DNA from 3 places in the Labrenzia sp. THAF35 genome. Region 1 is predicted to be linked to each of the others. Evidence: predicted binding sites of a transcription regulator. Region 1 holds the regulator's gene; each other region holds the start of a gene.
What was found. The regulator PhoB, encoded in region 1, activates phosphate uptake and scavenging genes when phosphate is short. The targets are predictions, from matches to a motif close to TGTCATNNANCTGTCAT.
Positions count from the first base shown of each region.

Region 1 (7,537 bases):
CCAGAGCGACGGCACTCTGCTGATCGGCGGCAAATCGATGGGTGGTAGGGTCGCCGCGATGTTGGCAGGCGGCGGCTCGCTGCCTGGGCGCGCCAAGGGCGTTGCCTGTTTCGGCTACCCTTTCCACCCGACCGGCAAGGCCGATGCCGAGTGGCGGCTCCAGCCGCTGCAGGACGCCAAACGACCGGTTCTGGTTCTCCAGGGCGACCGGGATCCGTTCGGCTCGAAGGCGGAACTCGATGAAGTCACCTTGCCAGCTCATGTCGGCCTGACTTATCTGGAAGACGGCAACCACGACTTCGGACCGCGCGGCAAGTCGCCGGCGACACTCGACGGCAACATCAAACTTGCAGCCGAAGCAGTCAGGGCATTCGTGGATCGGCTCACGAGTTAGGGCCCACTACGTGCCCGGACAAGCGCAGCGCAAGTCCAGGGCTTGCGCGCAAGGCAGCAAGGAAAAAAGCCCGGACCGTTTCCGATCCGGGCTTTTTGAATTTCACGACAGTCCGGCTTACTGGCCGGGCTTGCCGTCGAATTCGTAGCTGGTGCTGCAGAACTCGCAGGTGACGATGATCTTGCCGTCGACAGTCATGTGGTCGACATCGTCGTCACTGAACCCGGCGAGAACATTCTCGATCTTCTCGCGAGAGCAGCTGCACTTGTCGACCAGCGGCTGCGGCTCGAAAAGGCGGACGCCGCGTTCGTGAAACAGCCGGAAGAGCAGCATTTCCACGCTGACTTCCGGATCAGTCAGTTCGACATCCTTGACCGTCTCGACCAGTACCTTGGCTTCCACCCAGGCATCGTCCTCGTCAATCTCGTGCGGGCTCGTGCCTTCCGGGGCATTGCCCGGATCGATGTCAGCCTGGCGCATGCGTTCCGGCGCTTCCGGCAGGAATTGGATCAGGATCCCGCCGGCGGTCCAGGTTTTCACGTGCCCCTCGCCTTCCTGGCGGGTGAACAGTTCACCGACACCAAGACGAACTTCTGTCGGGATCTGCTCGGATCGCTCGAAGTACCGGCGTGCGACTTCTTCCAGCGAGACACCATCCAACTCCACCAGTCCCTGGTAGCGCTGCATGTGCATTCCCTGGTCGATGGTCATCGCCAGATGTCCGTGCCCGAGAAGAGCCTCCTGCGTCGCCTTGCCGTCAGCCATCAGCGCTGCGACTTCAGCAGCATCGAAGGTTGCGCAGGCGCGGATTGCGTCGGGTGACTTGAAGTCAACGACCAGCATGGACACCGGCCCCTTCGTCTGCGTCTGCAGCGTGAAGCGACCGTCGAATTTCAGCGACGTGCCCAAGAGGCTGGTCAGAACGATCGCTTCCGCCAGCAGGCGCGAAACCGGTTCCGGATAGGCATGCCGGTCCAGAATTTTTTCCAGGACAGGACCAAGCGCGACCGCACGGCCGCGCACGTCGAGCCCTTCCACGGCAAAGGGCCGGACAGCGTCCAGCCCTGCAGGCGTAATGCCCAGTTCATCAAGATTAAGTGCCACTTGGCTTGCCTTATGCTGCGCCGAAGCACCAGGCCAGAATGCCCTTTTGGGCATGGAGCCGGTTTTCGGCTTCGTCAAACACAACGGAGTTGGGACCGTCCATGACGTCCGAGGTGACTTCCTCACCCCGGTGGGCCGGCAGGCAATGCATGAACAGGGCGTCCTGGTTTGCCTCAGCCATCAGGCGTTTGTTGACCTGATAGGCGCTGAGGAGGTTGTGACGCGATTCCGCATCGTCATCACCCATGGACACCCAGCAGTCGGTCACGACACAGTCGGTCCCCTTGACTGCCTCATATGGGTCCGTCGTGACCTGAATGGAACCACCCTTGGCACGAGCAGTTTCAATCAGGTCCATCGGCGGCGCCAGTTCGCCCGGCGTCGCGATGCGCAATTCGAAATCGAAGCGCGGCGCGGCATGAATCCAGGAAGCCAGCACGTTGTTGCTGTCACCGGTCCAGGCAACGCTCTTGCCCTTGATCGAACCGCGATGCTCTTCAAAGGTCAACAGATCCGCCATGATCTGACAGGGATGCGAGAGCTTGGTCAGACCGTTGATCACCGGCACTGTCGCATTGTCGGCAAGTTCACGCAGATCGTTGTGATCGAGGATGCGGATCATGATCGCGTCGACGAAGCGCGACAGAACCTGCGCCGTATCGGCGATTGTCTCTCCGCGGCCGAGCTGCATTTCCGCACCGGTCAGCATCAAGGTCTCGCCGCCAAGCTCGCGCATGCCGACATCGAAGGAAATGCGCGTACGGGTCGACGGTTGTTCGAAGATCATGGCCAGCACCTTGCCGGCCAGAGGACCCTGGCCGCGATGCACGCCGTTACGGCTCGACTTGATCTTCCGGCTGGTGTCCAGGATGGCGCGCAGTTCGTCGCCTTCGAAGTCCGTCAGATCCAGAAAGTTCCGGTAGGTTCCGTTTGCGGTCATCAGGCCGCTCCTTCCGCCAATTTCGCTTCCATGGCGACAGCAGCCTGTTCCAGGCGCTCGACAGCAATGGAAATTTCCTCTTCGCTCATGGTCAGCGGCGGCATGATGCGCACCACGTTATCGCCGGCAGGAACTGCCAGCAGACCGGCTTCACGGGCTGCAAGCACATAATCTGCCACCGGCACCACGCATTTCAGACCGAGCATCAGACCGTTGCCGCGCACTTCGGCCAGAACGTCCGGATGGCCGTCCACCAGTCCGGCCAGCTTCTGCTTGAAGCTGAGCCCCTTCTGACGGACACCTTCCAGGAACCCGTCTTCCAGAACGACGTCCAGAACGGCATTGCCGACTGCCATGGCCAGCGGATTGCCGCCAAAGGTGGTGCCGTGGGTCCCGGGTGATAGCGCCGCCGCCGTTTCTGCCGTTGCAAGACATGCGCCCATCGGGAACCCGCCGCCGATACCCTTGGCGATTGCCATCAGATCCGGTTCCACGCCCGTCCACTGGTGAGCGAACAACTTGCCGGTCCGTCCGACACCGGTCTGGATCTCGTCGAAGATCAGCAGAATGCCGTTGTCATCACAGATCTTGCGCAGCGCACGCAGGAAATCGGCCGGAATTTCGCGGATACCGCCCTCGCCCTGCACGGGTTCGATCGCGATCGCGGCCGTTTGCGGTCCGATGGCATCTTTCAGCGCATCCAGGTCTCCTGCCGGCACCTGGTCGAAACCGGGAGCCTTCGGGCCAAAGCCTTCAAGATATTTCGCCTGGCCGCCAGCCGCGATGGTCGCGATGGTCCGGCCATGGAAAGCGCCTTCGAAGGTCACGATGTGGAACCGCTCGGGGTTGCCGTTGTCATAATGATAACGGCGCGCGCATTTGATGGCAGCTTCCATCGCTTCCGCACCGGAATTCACGAACAGCACCTTGTCGGCAAAGGTTTCCGCGCACAGGCGCTGCGCCAGCCGTTCGCCATCCGGGATCTGGTGCAGGTTGGAGGTATGCCACAGCTTGGCTGCCTGATCCTGCAATGCCTTGACCAGATGCGGATGGGCATGACCGAGTGCGTTGACCGCGATGCCGGAACCGCAATCGAGGAATCGTCGGCCATCGGTGGTAACCAGCCAGACGCCTTCCCCATGATCGAAAGACAGGTTCGATCTTGCGTAATTTCCGAATAGTGCAGTCGCGGACATAACCTCGTTTGTCTCCTTTAAACGCCCCTGCTGTCCCCTGCGTCGCCCCGACGCCGGGCCGTCACCTTGAAAAGATGCCGAAGGGCCAAAACGCAACGTGCCGCCCCGATGAGGCGGCACGCAGCGGCTTTCTTATACACTGCCGGTACCATGCACTGTCAATGGAAATGGCGCACAAGACATTTCATGTGCCGCGGAGGGCGGATTTCATAAAATTCTCAATGACCTCGCCATAATTGGGGAAAAGTCGTTTCATCCCCAACTGGTTTGGGTCGAGTGGTTGCCTGACAAATTAACGTTATTGTAACCTCTCAGCAATCAGACACGAGATCTCGTGAGGCAAATCACCAAGAGGCACTAGATCTGCCAGCATTAAGCGTGCTTGCGCATGCTTAACACGGGGTTAATGGCCGCAGGACGGTCAAACTAAAGGGTGCGGCAATGAGTTGGACAAACGAACGAGTTGAGCTTCTCAAAAAGCTTTGGGGCGACGGCTTGAGCGCAAGCCAGATCGCAGGCGAACTGGGTGGTGTTACCCGTAACGCCGTGATCGGCAAGGTGCACCGCCTTGGCCTGTCCGGCCGCGCCAAGTCCACCTCTTCAAGCGCCAAGCCGCGCCGGCCGCGCACCGCAGCTCCTGCAACGGGTGCAGCGCCGAAGAAACCGACGACGTCACATCCGCAGTCGATCGGCGCAACGGCCCTGAAAGCAGACATCTCGCCTGCACCAGTGGTGGCTGCCAAGCCGCGCGTAGAGCCGATTGCAGAGCTCGTTCCGATCTCGCAGCGGGCTACCATCCTGACGCTGACCGAGCGGACCTGCAAATGGCCGATTGGCGACCCGGCGACCGACGACTTCTACTTCTGCGGCCGCCAGTCCGATGCCGGCGTCCCCTACTGCGCTCATCACTGCAAGATCGCGTATCAGCCGGTCGCCGACCGCCGCCGCGATCGCAAGACGATGGCTCAGGCAGGCTGATAGCCTCGCACCTAACCAATTCATGAGAAAGCCCGCCATCTGGCGGGCTTTTTTTTGTTTGGGCCTTCCATTGACCAGATGCCCGACCCCGACCAGTGACCTCCCACGGCTTGTTCTTGGCACCGCTCCATGCCGTTTCCGTTCCATCAAAACAAACCTTGTTTGACCACTCCGCCACGACAGGGACCGCAGGATCAGCCCCGACACCGACACAACTGATGGGGTTGTCGCAGAAGAGAACCTTGCTCCGCGAAAGGCACATAACCGCTGAGAAACAAAAAGCCCGCTAGAAAGCGGGCTCCTTAATTCCATTCTGCAAGTTGCCCTCAGGCAGTGGCAGAGGTGAACTGGTCATTGAAGGCGTATCCGGCACCACGGACGGTACGGATAGGATCCTTTGCCTTGCCCTTGTTCAGAGCCTTGCGCAAGCGACCGACGTGAACATCGACAGTGCGTTCGTCCACGTAGACATCGTGACCCCAGACCCCATCCAGCAGTTGTTCGCGGGAGAAGACACGGCCAGGCGATGTCATCAGGAATTCCAGCAGGCGGAATTCCGTCGGCCCCAGGTGTATTTCCTTGGTGTTGCGGCGAACGCGGTGCGTTTCACGATCCAGTTCGATATCGCCGGACCGCAACATGCTGGACACCACTTCCGGGCTTGCCCGGCGCAGGATGGCGCGCACGCGGGCCATCAATTCCGGTACCGAGAAGGGCTTGACCACGTAGTCGTCGGCACCGGTCGACAGACCGCGGATGCGCTCTGCTTCCTCACCGCGTGCCGTCAGCATGATGACCGGCAGGCGCTCGGTATCCTCGCGCGCCCGCAGGCGGCGGCACAGTTCAATTCCGGACAGGCCCGGCAGCATCCAGTCGAGCAGCAACAGATCCGGCAGGCTTTCCCGCAGGCGGATTTCCGCCTCATCACCCCGGACACAGGACTCGACCGAGTACCCTTCCGCTTCCAAATTGTATCTCAATAGAAGGCTGAGCGGTTCTTCGTCTTCAACGATGAGCACCTTCGGCATACATCTCGCTCCAATTACCGCAACCGGCGCCGAAGCGCCGGCCGTTAAGATCTTCTGCAAATCCGACGATTACCGGCGGGTCAGACCGCGCCTGTTTCGTCGACCTTTGCCCGGTCTTCCGGCAAACGCTCGCCAGTGACCATGTAGTAGACGTTCTCGGCGATATTCGTCGCGTGATCGCCGATGCGCTCGATGTTCTTTGCGCAGAACAAGAGATGGACGCACTGGGTAATGACCCGCGGGTCTTCCATCATGTAGGTCAGGAGTTCGCGGAAGATCGACGTGTAGATCGCGTCGACCTCGGCGTCGGCTTCCTGAACCCGGCGGGCGGCTTCCGCATCCTTGCGGGCGTAGGCATCCAGCACCTGCTTGAGCTGCGAAAGAGCGAGTTCCGTCATGTGCTCCACACCGATCGCGAGCTTCTTGGACTGCAAGTCGCTGTCGATGGCGATGACGCGCTTGGCAACGTTCTTGGCAAGATCGCCAACACGCTCCAGGTCATTGGCAATGCGCGTTGCGGCGGTGATTTCACGCAGGTCCTGCCCCATCGGCTGGCGGCGGACGATCAGCTCGATCAGCTTCACTTCAAGTTCGTTGTAAAGGCTGTCCAGACGGACATCGCCCTTGATCGTCGCCTTGGCAAGCTCCAGATCCTGCGACACCAGCGCGGACACCGCATCGGCGAAAGCCTTTTCGGCAATACCACCCATTTCGGCAACCTTGCCGGCCATGGCCGTCAGTTCGTCATCGTAAGCCGAGACTGTATGTTCAGACATCCTGTGTCCCCTTCAGAAACCTAAAAAATGCTTAGCCGAAGCGGCCCGTAATATAGTCCTGCGTACGCTTGTCCTTCGGATTGGTAAAGATGTCCTCCGTCAGACCTTCCTCCACCAGAACACCCAGATGGAAGAACGCGGTACGCTGAGACACACGGGCAGCCTGCTGCATCGAGTGGGTCACGATCACGATGGTGAAGTTTTCCCGCAGTTCGTCGATCAGCTCTTCCACCTTCGCAGTCGCGATGGGGTCAAGCGCCGAGCACGGTTCGTCCATCAGGATCACTTCCGGGCTGACGGCAATCGCACGGGCAATGCACAGACGCTGCTGCTGACCGCCCGACATGCCGGTGCCCGGCTCGTCCAGACGGTTCTTGACTTCTTCCCAAAGCCCGGCCTTCTGCAGGCTGGAGGCAACGATTTCATCAAGCTCGGACTTGTTGCGGGCCAGACCATGGATCCGCGGACCGTACGCAATGTTGTCGTAGATCGACTTGGGAAACGGGTTCGGCTTCTGGAAAACCATGCCGACCTTGGCGCGCAGCTGTACGGGATCGACCTTGGGATCGTAGATGTCTTCACCGTCGATCTTGATCGACCCTTCCACACGGCAGATGTCGATGGTGTCGTTCATGCGGTTGATCGTCCGCAGGAACGTCGACTTGCCACATCCGGAGGGACCGATGAAGGCAGTCACGGACCGCGGCTGGATCTCGATGTCCACGTCCTTGATGGCGTGGGTATCGCCATAATAGACCTGCACCTTGTTCGCGGAAATTTTGCTGTCGGTCATGGTTTTCGCCTGTTCAAAATTCGGCATCTCGTTCATCGGAGCAATCCTTACCAGCGGCGTTCAAACCTGCGGCGCAGGATGATAGCGATAATGTTCATGGTCATGAGGAAGACCAGCAGCACGATGATCCCGCCCCAAGCGCGTTCATAGAAAGCCGGGTCGGCGCGTTTCGCCCACTCGTAGATCTGGGCCGGCATGGCCGAGTTCGGAGAGAAGAAACCGGCAGCCACACCGTCCGGGAAATTGGAGGCGATGAAACCGACCATCCCGATCAGCAGCAGCGGAGCGGTTTCCCCAAGCGCCTGTGCCAGACCGATGATCGTGCCGG
Region 1 covers NZ_CP045380.1:6,088,317-6,095,853, forward strand. The annotation lists gene FIU93_RS28025 (alpha/beta family hydrolase) at 1-394, shown strand, start outside; gene FIU93_RS28030 (Hsp33 family molecular chaperone) at 512-1,498, opposite strand; gene argF (ornithine carbamoyltransferase) at 1,509-2,438, opposite strand; gene FIU93_RS28040 (aspartate aminotransferase family protein) at 2,438-3,634, opposite strand; gene FIU93_RS28045 (GcrA family cell cycle regulator) at 4,076-4,612, shown strand; gene phoB (phosphate regulon transcriptional regulator PhoB) at 4,939-5,640, opposite strand; gene phoU (phosphate signaling complex protein PhoU) at 5,721-6,416, opposite strand; gene pstB (phosphate ABC transporter ATP-binding protein PstB) at 6,448-7,209, opposite strand; gene pstA (phosphate ABC transporter permease PstA) at 7,257-7,537, opposite strand, start outside.

Region 2 (7,537 bases), 1.7 Mb from region 1:
ATACGCCGGTCGGCATCCGGGTGTACCGCACCGGCGACAACGCAATGAAATACACGCTGGCGCCCAAGGGCGAGGATCCGATCGAGGTTTCCGCCGTTCGTCTTTCCATCCCGAATTTCGAGAACTCCTGCCTTTCCGTCGAGAAAAAAGGCAAGCGCTTCTACGGTAACTGGGTCGGCACTGAAGGCTCCAAGCTGAAGAAACTGAACGTGTCGAAAAACCGGCTGACCATCGACGGCGAAGCGCGCAAGGTATCGATTGCGGAAGTCCGCGTCGGCCGCATGGGCATTACCGAAAATGGCAAGCCGATCGCTTTCCTCACCGATGCTGGTGGCGACTATGCGGTTCTGCAGTGGTTCAAGCCCGGTGTGACTGTCGAGCAGATGCAGGATCCGGAAAAGGAAATCCTCGATTTCGCGTCGGAAGAAATCGTTCGCAACCCCGGCGGCACCTGCGACCGGCAGATCGAATCCCGACTGAAAGCCATGAAATAATACGACTGAATCTGAGCCTGTTTTTAAGGATAGGTTCAAATAATACGTCCTGAGCGCAAAGATTACGAATTTTTCATCGAATTCGACTTGTGCTCGGGATAGGCTTTTCCCATATGTTGAGGGAGTTGTGTTGCATGCGCGATTGCATGCGCACGTCTATCTAGAAGGGGATTTTTACGACCATGTCGACCTATGACCGTCAATCTCAAGGCGCGTATACCGTCGCCGGCGCACGCGCCGAGGCCGGCATCGATCAGGGCCTGCGCTCCTACATGCTGGGCGTCTATAATTACATGACCATCGGCCTTGCGCTGACCGGCTTTCTTGCGCTGGCAACGGTCATGCTTGCAACGACCACCGATCCGAACTCTGCTGTCGCCAGCCTTGGCAACGGCCGCATGCTCACCCAGCTGGGTGTTGCCATCTACGGCAGCCCGCTGAAATGGGTTGTCATGCTCGCACCGCTCGGAATGGTGTTCTGGCTGTCCTTCCGCATTCAGTCCATGAGTGCCGGCGCAGCGCGGACCCTTTTCCTGGTCTACGCATCCGTAATGGGTATCTCCCTGTCCTCGATCTTCCTGGTTTACACCCCGGGTTCGATCGCTCAGGTCTTCTTCATCACCGCCGGTACCTTCGGCGCGCTGAGCCTGTTCGGTTACACCACGAAGAAGGACCTCTCCGGCTGGGGCTCGTTCCTGTTCATCGGCCTGATCGGTATCGTGATCGCGTCGCTGGTCAACATCTTCATGGCATCTTCCGCCCTGCAGTTCGCCATCTCCGTGATCGGTGTTCTGGTGTTCGCCGGCCTGACCGCCTACGACACCCAGCAGATCAAGGAAATGTACTACGAAGGCGACAGCGGTGAAGTCGCCACGAAGAAGTCCGTCATGGGCGCGCTGCGTCTGTACCTCGACTTCATCAACCTGTTCATCATGCTGCTGCAGCTGTTCGGCAACCGCGACTAAGCGCAGCCAAACTGAACAAACGGAAAAGCCCGGCCGTGTGCCGGGCTTTTTTGTGGCCGAACGACTGTCCGACACATCGCACGCCGACACTTGCGCCAATGGGCGTCAACGCCAGCCTTGCGCAAATCAATGGAATGAAGCGGCAGAACACTGCGCTGCCAGGTTTGGCCGAACCAACCGTCTGGTCCGCGGCCAGCGGGTAACCGACCAGCATTGGCCGGTCATTGACGCCACCATCAAGGAAATACCTGTGACCGGATAAACGCAGGGGGAATGAACCTCACCCGGCCATCAGCTGACTGACCGGATGCCTGGTCAGGCGTCGACCACCCGAAGATGTTTTTTCTTCTCCAGAACCCTCAGCACCTGCGCCAGATCGTGGCCACGCTTCAGGATCATGCCCCCGGTCGCCACGACCGAATAAGCGCCCTGGCGGCGGGCAAGCTTCGGGTCCTTCTCGATCCTGTAAAGCGGCATTTCGGAAGATCTGCGAAACACGGAGAAGATTGCCCGGTCCTTCAGGAGGTCGATGGCATAGTCCCGCCACTCGCCGTCGGCGACCATGCGCCCGTAGAGCCTCAGAATGACATCGAGTTCGCGCCTGTTGAATGCAACAATGGGTTTGGGAGGGGGAGCCGGTTGATGTTGTGGCGACGGGCTTGCACCCGCACCACGCTGAAACGCGCTGTCGTCGGCTTCGCTCATTCCGCCTCCATTCCGTTCGCGGTTTCGCTGCTGACAGGTAACCGACAAGAGAATCGTCGGGAGACGCCTGTCACCTGGCTGTCATGATGCGTCTTCTTTAGCCATTCTGGCAAGCCCGCAACGTCATATTGACAGACAGAGGTCCGAAACCAGAGTAATTTTGCCAATAAGTTTTACGGGAAGAAGAGCAAAAACGAACGCAACGGCACTTTGCCAAGAAAGAATGCATAAATTTCCTTGATTTTGCCGCATTCCAGCCCTTGGCCAGCCATTTTAGACACCCATATTAGGATCATACCCTGATGGGTATGGCCCGTAGAATCCGCGGAATGCATTAGCCCCCCAGCCCCCCGGGGTTTTTACTGGCCAACCAGATTTAGTGAGTCAAACATCAGGGCAACTGAAGGGCCGGCATTATGCCGGCCCTTTTCATTTGTGGCCCTGCCTGTTTTTCTGCTTTCAAACTACTTCAGAAAATCCCTGAGGAACGACAGGAACCGCGCATCGGTTCCATAGGCGACGTTGACCCGCATTGCCGGCTTCTGCCGGGTCTCCCGGTTCGGATAAAAGACGGCGCCCGGTGCAATGAAAATGCTTTGCTTGCTGGCTGCGGCGCACAGTTCCCTTTCATCCACATCATCGGGAAACTCCACCCAGAGATAGAACCCGGGTATGGAGCACTCCCGCACGGACAACCCGATCGCCTCCAGTGTCCCGAAGGATGCCTTGTAGGCATCTTCCACCCGGCTCCTGAGACGTCGCAGATGTCTCAGATAATGGCCGGCCTGCATCAGATTGAACACGAAGCGTTCGACGTGGTCGGATGAATTGACCACCGTCAGCATCTTGATATCGGCAAGCTGGCGGATGATGTCCGGATTTCCAGCCACGTAACCGCATCTGAGACTGGCCGACAGTGTCTTGGAAAAAGTACCGAGATAAAGCACCCGCTCCAGCTGGTCCAGCGCCGCCAGCCTTGGCAGCGTGGCCGGAAGAATGTCGGCAAGCGCATCGTTTTCAACCAGGAGAAACCCCCAGCGCTCGGCAAGCTGCATCAACCCGAATGACCGCGAAGGTGACAGGGAACCGCCGGTCGGATTGTGGCCGTGGGACTGGGTGACAAACATCTTCGGCCGGTAAAGAGCGAGTTTGGCGGTCAGGTCTTCCAGGTCCGGACCGTCCCTGTCCCGCCGGATACCGACAATCTGCACCTTGGCGAAGGTCAGCTTGGAAAAGAGCGGATAATAGCCCGGCTCATCGACAAAAACCGTATCGCCAGGCTCCGTCAGATGCCGGATGATCAGATCCAGTCCATGGTTGACGCCATGGGTCAAAAGAAGCCCCTGCGGATCGGCCGGGATCGATCGTTCCAGCAATTGCATCCGCAGCCGGTCCCTCAGCGGACCATATCCCCACGAACTGCCGTAGCCGAATTCGATCGCTTCGGGAAAAGGCGTCTTGGCGTTGGCGAAATGGCGGCGCAGCTCCGCCCCCTCCATCCACGACGGCGGCGGGCGCCCATCTCCCGGACGCACTTCATAATGCTGTTCCAGCTGCTCCCGCAGCAACGACATGCCGTCGACAGCAGCCGTGACATGTGGCGCAGGCGGGGTCTTGGAAGCCGGTCCGACCTGTGACATGTAGTATCCGGAGCCGGCCCGCGCTTCCAGTAGCCCTCGGGCGACCAGCCGGTCGTAAGCTTCCGCCATCGTGTTTTTCGAAACGCCGTTCTCCCGCGCGGCCTGACGAATGGAAGGCAACCGCTCAAACGTCTTGTACGCCCCTGCCTCCAGCATCAGCGCGACTTTCTCGACGATCTGATCGACGCGAGACAGTTTCCGACCGCTACCCGTAACCCTCATTGTCCCTCAAAATTTACTGGGACAGTGCTGCCCATAAATCCGACAACTGTCCCTTGATTGTCCCAATCATTTTTATGACAGTTTGCCCCATTACGCCAGCAAATGGCAATTTCCTTGGGAGGGAAAAATGACCAAAGTAAGTAGACGCAGCCTTCTTGCAGGTGCAGCCGTTGGCGGCACCGCCCTCGCAGCACCGATTGCGGCCAAGGCACAGGATGCGGTTGAGTGGCGCATGCAGGCTCTCTGGGACGCCGGCACCACACCTTTCGAATTCGAGAAGAAGTTTGTCGAGCGCGTCAGCGAACTGACCGACGGCAACTTCAAGATCACGCTGTTCTCCGCCGGCCAGCTCGTGCCTGCCAACCAGGCATTCGATGCCGTTCGCGCCGGCGCCTTCCAGCTGATGAAGACCTTCGACGGCTACGAAGCCGGCAAGATCCCGGCATTTGCCTTCACGTCCACCATCCCGTTCGGCTTCCCCGAGTCCGACCAGTATGAAGCCTGGTTCTACGAAAAGGGTGGTCTGGATCTCGCCCGCGAAGCCTATGCAAGGGCCGGTCTCTTCTACATTGCCCCCACCGTCTATGGCGAAGAGCCGATCCACTCGACCGTCAAGATGGAAACCATCGCCGACATGGCCGGCAAGAAGGGCCGCTTTGTCGGGCTCGCTTCCGCGGTCATGGCCGACCAGGGCGTTTCCGTGACCCCGCTGCCGACGGCGGAAGTCTATACGGCGCTGGAAAAAGGCCTGATCGATTTTGCCGACCGCGGCGATCTCACCGCCAACTACGAAGCAGGCCTTGGCGAAGTCGCCAAGTTCATCATCCTGCCGGGCGTGCACCAGCCGACCACCGCCACGAGCTATGTCGCCAACCAGGGCGCCTATGACGCGCTGCCGGACGACTACAAGGCAGCGCTTGCCGTTGCGGCTCGGGAGATCTCCGGATCGCTGCGCCAGCACATCATGGTGCAGAATGTCGATGTCCTGAAGAAATACGGCGAACAAGGCGTCGAGATCATCCAGCTCGACCCGGCCGATGTCGCGGCCAACCGGTCCAAGGCTGTCGAGTCCTGGAAAAAGGCTACCAAGGAAGACGATCTGGCGAATCGCGTGCTCGCGAGCCAGATTGAGTTCATGACAGCCCTCGGGCTGATCTGACCCTTCCTCCCACCGGACGGCAGACGGCACCTCCCTGCCGTCTACCGTCCGGTCGTCCTTTCGATCGGCAAATGCTCAGCTTCATGAAATCCGTCAGTTCCATCGTCACCGGCGTCAACCGGTTGTTCTTCCTCCTTGCGGCGGCGCTCATCTTCGCGGTGGTGCCGATCCTGCTTTTCGAAGTGGTCGCAAGATACCTGTTCGATGCGCCGACGGTGTGGGCCATGGAAGCCAGCACGTTGATCTTCGGCCCGCATTTCATGCTGGCCGGACCTTACCTTCTGCACCTGAAGGGCCACGTCGCCGTCGACATCTTCAGCGAAAAACTGACGGGATTGCCAAAAGTGGTTCTCGACGTGTTCTCCTATGCCGTCATTGCTGTGTTTGCAGGCGTTTTTGCCTGGGTCAGCTGGCCGCTTGCAATCAACGCCTACTCCCTCGGCGAAACCAGCTTTTCCGCCTGGAACCCACCCGTCTGGTGGCTGAAATTCGTCGTGCCGCTGTCCTTTGCGCTCCTGTTTTTGCAAGCCCTTGTTGAAGCCTACAGCGCAACGCGCCCGGCGCAGGAACAGACGGGAGCAAGCGCATGAGCTCCGAATTCGTTCTTGCCATCATGTTCGCCAGCCTGGTGGGCCTGCTGCTCACCGGCCTGCCGCTTGCCTTCACGCTTGGCGCACTTGCGCTCGTTTTCACGCTAACGCTGTGGGGCCCCGCCGCCCTCTCCGTTACCGTCCTCAACCTCTATTCCACCATGACGTCGGAATCGCTCCTCGCGATCCCGCTTTATGTGATGATGGCCAGTATTCTTCAGCGTTCCGGCGTCATCGAAAGCCTTTACCGGGCCATGGAGCTCTGGTCGCGGCGTTTACCGGGTGGCCTTGCGGTGGGCACCATCGCCATCTGCACGATCATCGCCGCCATGACGGGCATCGTCGGTGCCGCGGTTGCCGCCATGGGCATGCTGGCCCTGCCCTCCATGCTGAAGCGCAAGTATAGTCCGGAGCTCGCGATCGGGACGATCTGTGCCGGCGGAACGCTCGGCATCCTGATCCCGCCCTCGGTGATCACCATCGTCTATGCCGTGACCGCACAGGCCTCTATCGGCCAGATGTTCATCGCCGGCGTGGTGCCGGGCCTGCTGCTCGCCTCGCTCTATATCGGCTATATCGTTCTGCGGTCCGCGCTCAACCCATCCATCGCCCCGCGTCCGGACAACGACGCCCCGGCCAGCTGGGAAGAGCGCATTGCCTCGCTGAAATCCCTCATCCTGCCGCTGCTGATCATCGTCGGCGTCCTGGGCACGATCTACATGGGTATCGCAACACCCACGGAAGCAGCCGCCGTCGGCGTCTTCCTGGCGTTCCTGTCTTCGCTCATCGAGCGCCGGTTCGGCTGGGAGCTCATATCCGGTGTCGCCCTCGACGTGGTCAAGGTGACCGCCATGATCCTCTGGATCACCATCGGTGCGCGGGCCTTTGTGGCAATCTTCACCGGCACCGGCGGCGCGGACTTCCTCCTGTCCTTCATTCAGGATCTCGATGCCAACCGCTGGATCGTTCTCGCCATCATGCTGGGCATTCTGTTTTTCCTCGGCATGTTCCTGGACGAAATGGGCATCATCCTCTTGTGCGTGCCAGTTTTCCTGCCGGTGATCGATTTCCTCGAGTTCGACCGGCTCTGGTTCGGCATCCTGTTCCTCGTTTCGGCGCAGATGGCCTACATCTCCCCGCCCTTCGGCTATACGCTCTTCTACATGAAGGGCGTCCTGCCCGCCGGCATCGGCATGGGCACGGTCTACCGTGCCATCGTTCCCTTCATCCTGCTGCAAGCCATCGGTATCTTCATCTGCGCCCTGTTTCCGGAGCTGGTGTTGTGGCTGCCGCAATCCATGATCAATTGACAGACAGGTTTCCCCCGATGAGTGACGTCACTTCGTCCCGTATTGAAGGTTTTCACAAGCTGGACCCGGCCGGCCGGCTCCAGGCGGTCCAGCGCCAGGCGAATCTCGACAACAAGTCCGTCTCCGACCTTGTGGAAGCGGCATCCGGAAACATCGAACTGGCCGACCGCCTTGTCGAAAACGCCATTTCTTCCATGTCCATTCCTGTCGGTATCGCGACCAACATGACCGTGGACGGACGGGACGTTCTGGTGCCGATGGCCAGCGAGGAATCCTCCGTCATCGCCGCCGTGTGCAACTCGGCCAAGCGCTGCCGGCCGACCGGTGGCTTCAAGACCTCCACAAGCGGCCCGCTGATGGCAGCCCAGATCCAGCTTCTGGGCGCCAGCGACCCTGAAAACGTCCGCCTGCAGGTTTTTGAACGCATCGATGACATCCGAACCATCTGCGAA
Region 2 covers NZ_CP045380.1:1,633,005-1,640,541, reverse strand. The annotation lists gene FIU93_RS07545 (hypothetical protein) at 1-494, shown strand, start outside; gene FIU93_RS07540 (Bax inhibitor-1/YccA family protein) at 677-1,459, shown strand; gene FIU93_RS07535 (DUF2794 domain-containing protein) at 1,775-2,164, opposite strand; gene FIU93_RS07530 (PLP-dependent aminotransferase family protein) at 2,629-4,026, opposite strand; gene dctP (TRAP transporter substrate-binding protein DctP) at 4,154-5,185, shown strand; gene FIU93_RS07520 (TRAP transporter small permease subunit) at 5,269-5,775, shown strand; gene FIU93_RS07515 (TRAP transporter large permease subunit) at 5,772-7,085, shown strand; gene FIU93_RS07510 (hydroxymethylglutaryl-CoA reductase, degradative) at 7,103-7,537, shown strand, end outside.
Region 2: the regulator PhoB is predicted to act here: its motif matches at 2,233-2,249, upstream of FIU93_RS07535 (DUF2794 domain-containing protein).

Region 3 (7,537 bases), 1.9 Mb from region 1:
CGTAACCTTGCGCCCCTCCGCCAGACCGGCCGCCGCAACGAATGTCAGCCCGGTACAAGCCGAACAGACAACAGCGCCGCGACCGTGCAAATGCTGGAGAAAACCAGGAAGAGCCGGAACATCTTCCAGACGGACAGTCCCTGCCGAGGGCGGCAGGACTACCGCGTCATATCGGTCCACTGCCGCAGAAAAATCCTCCAACAGATCCAGTTTCACCTCGGTATCGCTGATCCGCGCCGCATGGCCCAGAATATCCTGGAGCCCGTAGACAGCGGATTTCAGGGATCCCGGATAAGCGAGAATGGCGATCGACAGCGATTGGCCCATTTGGCTGGTTTAGCACATTCTTTGTCATTTGCGCCAATCGCCCCGAAAGATGCTCGAAGCTAAGTTTCTCCAAAGCACAAACACATGGAGACCCCTATGCTCGGCACTCTCGATAAATCTGCATCCCGTCTTGCACGAGGCAACCTGACCGTCACGGCCCTGTCGGACGGCTATCTCGACATTCCCGCAGCCTATTTTTCCAACGTGACACAGACCGAACAGGACGCCGTCAGCCCGAGCACACGCTTTGGCGCCAATACCTGGTTGATTGAGACCGGCAACCGCAAGATCCTGGTCGACGCCGGTTCGGGCGAATATCTGAAGGAACGATTTCCAACCAGTGGCACGCTGACCTGGCAAGCTCCGGAAAAGACCGAAGAGCGCGCAGCGGTGACCGATATCGTCATTACCCACATGCATGCCGACCATATCGGCGGACTGTCGCTGAACGGCAGCAGTCTCTTCCCGAATGCAGAGATCCATGTTCAGGCCGCCGAGTGGGACTTCTGGACCGACGAAGCCCTGCTGACCTCAGTACCGGAAGACAAACGGCCGCTGGTGGGTCTCATTCAGGCGCTTGCGAAACCGGTCGGCAATCAGCTGCGGCTTCATCGTGGCGACGCCGACATCGGCGATGGCATCACCCTGCTTTCAGCGCCCGGCCACACCCCTGGTCATCAGGCCTTGCACCTTTCTTCAGGCAACAAGGAAGCCATTCTGCTCGCGGATGTCGTGGTGTCCGATGTGCTGCAATTTGCCAATCCGGATGTCCGCTATGCGCTCGACAGTGACCCGGATCTGGCCGTTAAAACAAGAAGGGCTCTGTTCGACAGGCTGTCGGCAGACAGGATCCCCTTCGCCGCGACGCACCTGTCTACCGACAGGTTCGGATGTCTGGAAACACGCGACAACGGGTTCGCTTTTGTGGAGATTTGAACACAAGGCGACTTTTCAACCACGCCAAGTCCTTTCGTGGTTGCGCAGGCTTTTGCCCCGCGGTCTCCTCAAAAAACAAGTCCCGGCTCGAGGCCGGGACTTGGCTTTGCGGGAGGCAGGGTGTGCGAACGGCTTAACCGATGTTGACCCAGCCATCCTTTTCGGCCGACGCGAAGATAGCGTCGAGGATCTTCATGTTCTGGACGGCATCTTCCGCGCCATAAGGAAGTGGCGCTTCACCGGTGATCGCCCGGCCAAACACGTCCGCCAGTTCGGCATATTGATCGCAAGGCGCGATGATATCCGACTGCATCGCTGCATCGCCGAGCAGCGAACCGTCGTCAAGCCGGATCTGAACAGCTTCGCCCTGCGGCGCGTTGAACGGAATGACGATTTCCAGCCGCTTCTTCGTACCGACCAGATGAATGCGCTGATAAGGCGTCAGCTGGGTCGAGACGGTGAAGTTGAGGTGCCGGTTATTGCCGAAGTCGAGCAGGGCACTGGTCATGCGGTCGGTGCCGAATGCGGGATCCCGGTCGATCAGCGAAACGACCCGCTGCGGTTCGGCATCGAAGAAATACCGACCGGCCAGCATCGTGTAGCAACCGATGTCGAGCAGCGCACCCCCGCCGATATCCGCCTTGTTGCGGATGTTGCCCGGGTCATCGTTGTAGTAGCTGAAGAAGGTCTGGATCGCTTTCAGCTCCCCCAGATCGCCGGACCGCACGATCTCGCGCGCCTTGATCCACTGCGGGTGGGCCCGAACCATGAAGCCTTCGGCAACCAGCTTGTCCTTCGGCAGGTCCAGAAGCTGCTTTGCCTCGTCGGCATTCAGCGCGACCGGCTTTTCGCAAAGCACGTGCTTGCCCGCATTCACCGCCTGGATCGTCACGGGCACATGCATGTGGTTGGGCAGCGGATTGTAGATCGCGTCGATCTCCGGATCTGCGAGCAGCTCCTCGTATGATCCATAGGCCTTCTCGATGCCGAGACCCTTCGCAGCTTCCTTTGCCCGGTCGAGATCTCGCGAAGCAATCGCATAGGCGGTGCCGGTCTTCGACCGCTGGATGCCCGGAATGACCTTATCAAGACCGATTTTCGCGGTCGAAACGATCCCCCACCTGATAGTCTTTTCCGTCATGCCGGCATCCTTCCCATGATTTTGAGGTACGCACGCCAGATGACATAAAACGATTTAACTCCGCAAGGGCAGAAAGGCCGGAGAAAGGCCTGCTCGCTGGTGAAAAGCTGATTTGAAACCGGCCTCATCGGTTGGACGCGGGCAGCATTCACACCAACCGCGCCCCCCCGGACAAGCGTAGCGGTGATCCGGGGAGACATCGAAGGTCTTTCGCCGCGATTTCACATAGCAGCGCCGCGCCCGTGAAGGGAGCACTGTCGCGGCTCAGAATTTCTCCGGCACGTAGAGATGTTCCGGCAGGACCTTGCGCTCATAGTCGGAATTGTAGACCCGTTCCGGCAGCTTGATCGGGTCGTGCGGGATATCTTCGTAAGGGATCATCGACAGGAGGTGACTGATGCAGTTGAGGCGCGCCTGCTTCTTGTCGTTGCCTTCCACGATGAACCAGGGTGCTTCGGGAATATTGGTCCGCTCGAAGGTTTCTTCCTTGGCCTTGGTGTAATCCTCCCAGCGCACGCGGGATTCCAGGTCCATCGGCGACAGTTTCCACTGCTTCAGCGGATCGTGGATGCGCATCAGGAAGCGCAGCTGCTGTTCTTCATCCGTGATGGAGAACCAGTATTTGATCAGCCGCACGCCGGAGCGCACGATCATGCGCTCGAATTCCGGCACATCGTGGAAGAACTCCTCCACCTGGCTATCACTGGCAAAGCCCATGACGCGCTCGACGCCGGAGCGGTTGTACCAGGAGCGGTCGAACAGCACCATTTCGCCGGCGGCCGGCAGATGCGGCACGTAGCGCTGGAAGTACCACTGGGTCTTTTCACGGTCGGTTGGTGCCGGCAGCGCCACCACACGGGCGACACGCGGATTGAGCCTTTGCGCGATGCGCTTGATGACCCCGCCCTTGCCGGCAGCGTCGCGCCCCTCGAAGATGATCACGATCTTCTCACCGGTATGCTGCACCCAGTCCTGCAGCTTCACCAGTTCGGCCTGCAGACGCAGCAACTCGTGGAAATAGGTGTTCCGGTCGATGGTCGACTTGTGCTTCTTCGCGGAGATGAAGGCGAGATCCTTGGCGACGAGAAAATCGTCGATCTCCATTTCCAGCTCTTCGTCCAGGCTGTCTGCCCATTCCGCTTCAACCCAGGTTTTTGCACTTTCTTCGGTCATCAATCGGTTCCTTTGAAATACATCCCGGAGGTACACCCAGGTTCGTCAGCGCATTCAACCGGACGCAGAATGCCCAAGGACTGTGAACAGGTTATCCATGAAAGTTTTTTGACAGTCGCGCCTGTTCCCCTGTCATTCTTTCTAGCAGCAACGCTTTCGCACTCAAATTACCCTTGCAAATGAACGAACGTTCATTTATTTTTTGCAATAGGGAGAAACAAGATGGCAAGTGCAGCCGCAAGACCGCAAAGCCGATCCAGAACGGGAGCGAAAGGCCAGGAGACTGCCGCACGTGTGCGCAAGGCAGCCCTGAAACGCTTTGCCGCCAACGGTTATGCCGCTGTCTCCATGCGCGAAATCGCCGCCGATGTCGGCGTTCAGCCAGGCGCGCTCTACAACCATTTTCCGACCAAGCAGGACATCCTGAAGGACCTGATGCTCGCCCACATGGGCGAACTCCTTGCTGCCTGGGACGAAGCGGCTTTTCCGGCTGACATGGACCCGCTGGAGCGTTTTGTCCGCTTTCACATCCGCTATCACCTGGAACGGGCGGACGAGGTGTTCATTTCCTACATGGAACTGCGCAATCTCGAACCGGACAACTTCGACATCGTCGAAGCGGAGCGCCGTCGCTACGAGGGCATCCTGACGGGTATTCTGGAAACCGGCTCCGCTGAAGGCCGCTACAGCGTCCGCGAACCGAGGGTCGCCACCCGCGCGATCATTGCCATGCTGACTGGCATTCCGAGCTGGTACCGCCAAGGCGGTCGCCTGTCGAAACTGGATATCGAAGAGATTTACCTGGACCTGGCGCGCAAGGCCGTTGCGCCGGAGAACCGAGACATTCCGGCCCCTCAGGCGTGAAACCGGACGCGTGGGGAGCAAGCAACTGAACTCAATCGACCGTCCACAAGGTTGATCCAAGGGAGACCGGGTGACATGAGCATCCTGAAATCGAGCCTATCGCCGAGAAGCGAACAGTTTGCAGCAAACCGCGCCGCCCACGAAGCGGCCATGGACACCGTCAAGGCAGCAGCCCAGACAGCACTGGACGGTGGTGGCGAGACCGCCCGACAGCGTCATGTGTCCCGCGGCAAGATCCTGCCGCGCGAACGCGTCTCCCGCCTGCTCGATCCCGGCTCACCCTTCCTGGAAGTCGGCATGCTGGCCGCCCACGAGATGTACGAGGGCGCGGCTCCCGCCGCCGGTATGATCGCAGGCATCGGCCGGGTTGAAGGCCGCGAGGTGATGATCCTCGCCAATGACGCGACCGTCAAAGGCGGCACCTATTATCCGATGTCGGTCAAGAAACACCTGCGCGCTCAGGAAATTGCCTCGGAAAACAATCTGCCCTGTATCTATCTGGTCGACAGCGGCGGCGCCAACCTGCCCAACCAGGACGAGGTCTTCCCGGACCGCGACCACTTTGGCCGCATCTTCTTCAACCAGGCCAACATGTCGGCAAAAGGCATCGCCCAGATCGCGGTCGTCATGGGCTCCTGCACAGCGGGCGGCGCTTATGTGCCGGCCATGTCGGACGAGACCATCATCGTCAAGAACCAGGGCACCATCTTCCTGGCCGGCCCGCCTCTGGTGAAGGCCGCCACCGGCGAGGAAGTATCTGCGGAAGATCTCGGCGGCGGCGATGTTCACACGCGCCTGTCCGGCGTTGCCGATCATCTGGCCCGCGACGATGCCCACGCACTGGCGCTTGCCCGCCGCGCCATCGCCAGCCTCAACCGCACAAAGACGCCATCCGTCGCGCTGCAGGCCCCGGAAGACCCGCTCTACGATCCGGACGAAATCCTCGGTGTCGTTCCGGCCGATCTGAAAACGCCCTACGACATCCGCGAAGTGATCGCCCGCACCGTCGACGGATCACGCTTCGATGAATTCAAGGCCCGCTACGGCACCACACTGGTCTGCGGCTTCGCCCATATCCATGGCATGCCGGTCGGCATTATCGCCAACAACGGCGTTCTGTTTTCCGAAAGCGCGGTGAAAGGGGCCCACTTCGTCGAGCTCTGCTCCCAGCGCAAGGTTCCACTGGTGTTCCTGCAGAACATCACCGGCTTCATGGTCGGCCGCAAATATGAAAGCGGCGGCATTGCCAAGGACGGTGCCAAGCTGGTGACGGCGGTCGCCACCACCTCGGTCCCGAAGATCACCATGCTGGTGGGGGGCTCCTTCGGCGCCGGCAACTACGGCATGTGCGGCCGGGCCTATTCGCCGCGCTTCCTCTGGACCTGGCCCAATTCCCGCATTTCGGTCATGGGCGGCGAACAGGCCGCCGGCGTGCTTGCCACCGTCCGCCGCGACGGTATCGAGCGCAAGGGTGGCAGCTGGTCGGCGGATGAGGAAAAAACCTTCAAGCAACCGATCATCGATCAGTTCGAACAGCAGGGTCACCCGCTTTACGCGACTGCCCGGCTCTGGGACGATGGCATTGTCGACCCGCGCAAGACCCGGGACATTCTGGGCCTTTCCCTGTCGGCAGCCCTCAACGCCCCGATCGAAGACACGCGCTTCGGTCTCTTCAGGATGTGATCCGATGTCCATCGACGAGCTGAAAGAAAGATACCCCGGCGCCGAAACCTTCAAGTTCGGCGACAATGCGGACCTGTGTGCCCAGCTCATCGCCCTTGTGCGCGCCGGCAGGAAAACCGCCACATGCGGCGCCTTGCAGAGCTATGAGGACGGTGGTGAGGTCCTGCCCGTTCATGGACGGCGGGACATTGCACTGAACTGGGACGACACCCCCGCGCTGGTGATCGAAACACTGGAAGTGTCCGTCGTGCGCTTCTGCGATGTCGGGGAAGACTTCGCCCTGGCGGAAGGCGAGAATGATGACCTCGCCGGCTGGCGCAGGGACCATCAGGTCTTCTTTGAACGCAACGGCGGATTTGACCCGGAAATGGACCTTGTCTGCGAACGCTTCAAGGTTGTTGAAGATCTGCAGCCGGAGCTCAAGCCGTGAGCAGGATCGAGACACACATCGGCGACATCACCCGGCTCGACGTGGATGCCATCGTCAACGCGGCCAACTCATCGCTGCTCGGCGGCGGTGGTGTCGACGGGGCGATCCACCGTGCGGCAGGTCCGGAGCTCCTGGCCGAATGCAGGACGCTTAACGGCTGTGAAACAGGCAAGGCAAAGATCACCAGTGGCTACCGCCTGCCCGCCCGTCACGTCATCCACACGGTCGGCCCCGTCTGGAAAGGCGGCACGTCGGGCGAAGCGGACCTTCTTGCCTCCTGTTATGAAACCAGCCTGCGTCTTGCGGCAGAAACCGGCTGCAGAAGCATAGCTTTCCCGGCCATTTCCACCGGCATTTACGGCTATCCGGCCGGCAGCGCCGCGTCGGTCGCGGTGGAAACTGTCAAACGGTTTCTGGAGGACCTGCCGGAAATCGAAACCGTCACACTGGTTGCCTTCGACGAGGCAAGCCATGCCCATCTTCTGGCAGCACTCGGGAGGAAACCTCATGAAGGGTGAAGTCCGCTCGATGGTGGAATGCGGCCCGGATATCGAAGCGGCGTTCCGTGACCAGCATCCCGACATACAGCTGACGCAGCCCCTGACGGCCATCCTGGTTGCGCTCGACGAAGGCAATATCGACAAGGGCGACACCCTCTCCGTCGGCGGCCTGCGGGTGAACGTGCTGGCAACCGGACGAAGCGCGCTCCTTGCCGACGGGAGCCGGAACTCCATCACGGTGTTCAGCGAGCTGCCCATACAACATATGCCGGATCTTGCTCCGGACCGAACTGCCGATACCCCCGGCGCACTAGTCACTCCCTGGGAGGAGAACTGAGAAATGTTCAAGAAGATCCTCATTGCCAACCGCGGCGAGATTGCCTGCCGGGTGATGGCAACGGCCAAGAAGCTCGGCATCAAGACCGTTGCGGTCTATTCCGATGCGGACGCCAGGGCCAAGCACGTTGCCATGGCTGACGAGGC
Region 3 covers NZ_CP045380.1:1,856,547-1,864,083, reverse strand. The annotation lists gene FIU93_RS08655 (helix-turn-helix domain-containing protein) at 1-327, opposite strand, end outside; gene FIU93_RS08650 (MBL fold metallo-hydrolase) at 424-1,263, shown strand; gene FIU93_RS08645 (Gfo/Idh/MocA family oxidoreductase) at 1,397-2,404, opposite strand; gene ppk2 (polyphosphate kinase 2) at 2,669-3,577, opposite strand; gene FIU93_RS08635 (TetR/AcrR family transcriptional regulator) at 3,800-4,441, shown strand; gene FIU93_RS08630 (carboxyl transferase domain-containing protein) at 4,517-6,124, shown strand; gene FIU93_RS08625 (ASCH domain-containing protein) at 6,129-6,554, shown strand; gene FIU93_RS08620 (O-acetyl-ADP-ribose deacetylase) at 6,551-7,072, shown strand; gene FIU93_RS08615 (hypothetical protein) at 7,062-7,391, shown strand; gene FIU93_RS08610 (acetyl/propionyl/methylcrotonyl-CoA carboxylase subunit alpha) at 7,395-7,537, shown strand, end outside.
Region 3: the regulator PhoB is predicted to act here: its motif matches at 3,675-3,691, upstream of ppk2 (polyphosphate kinase 2).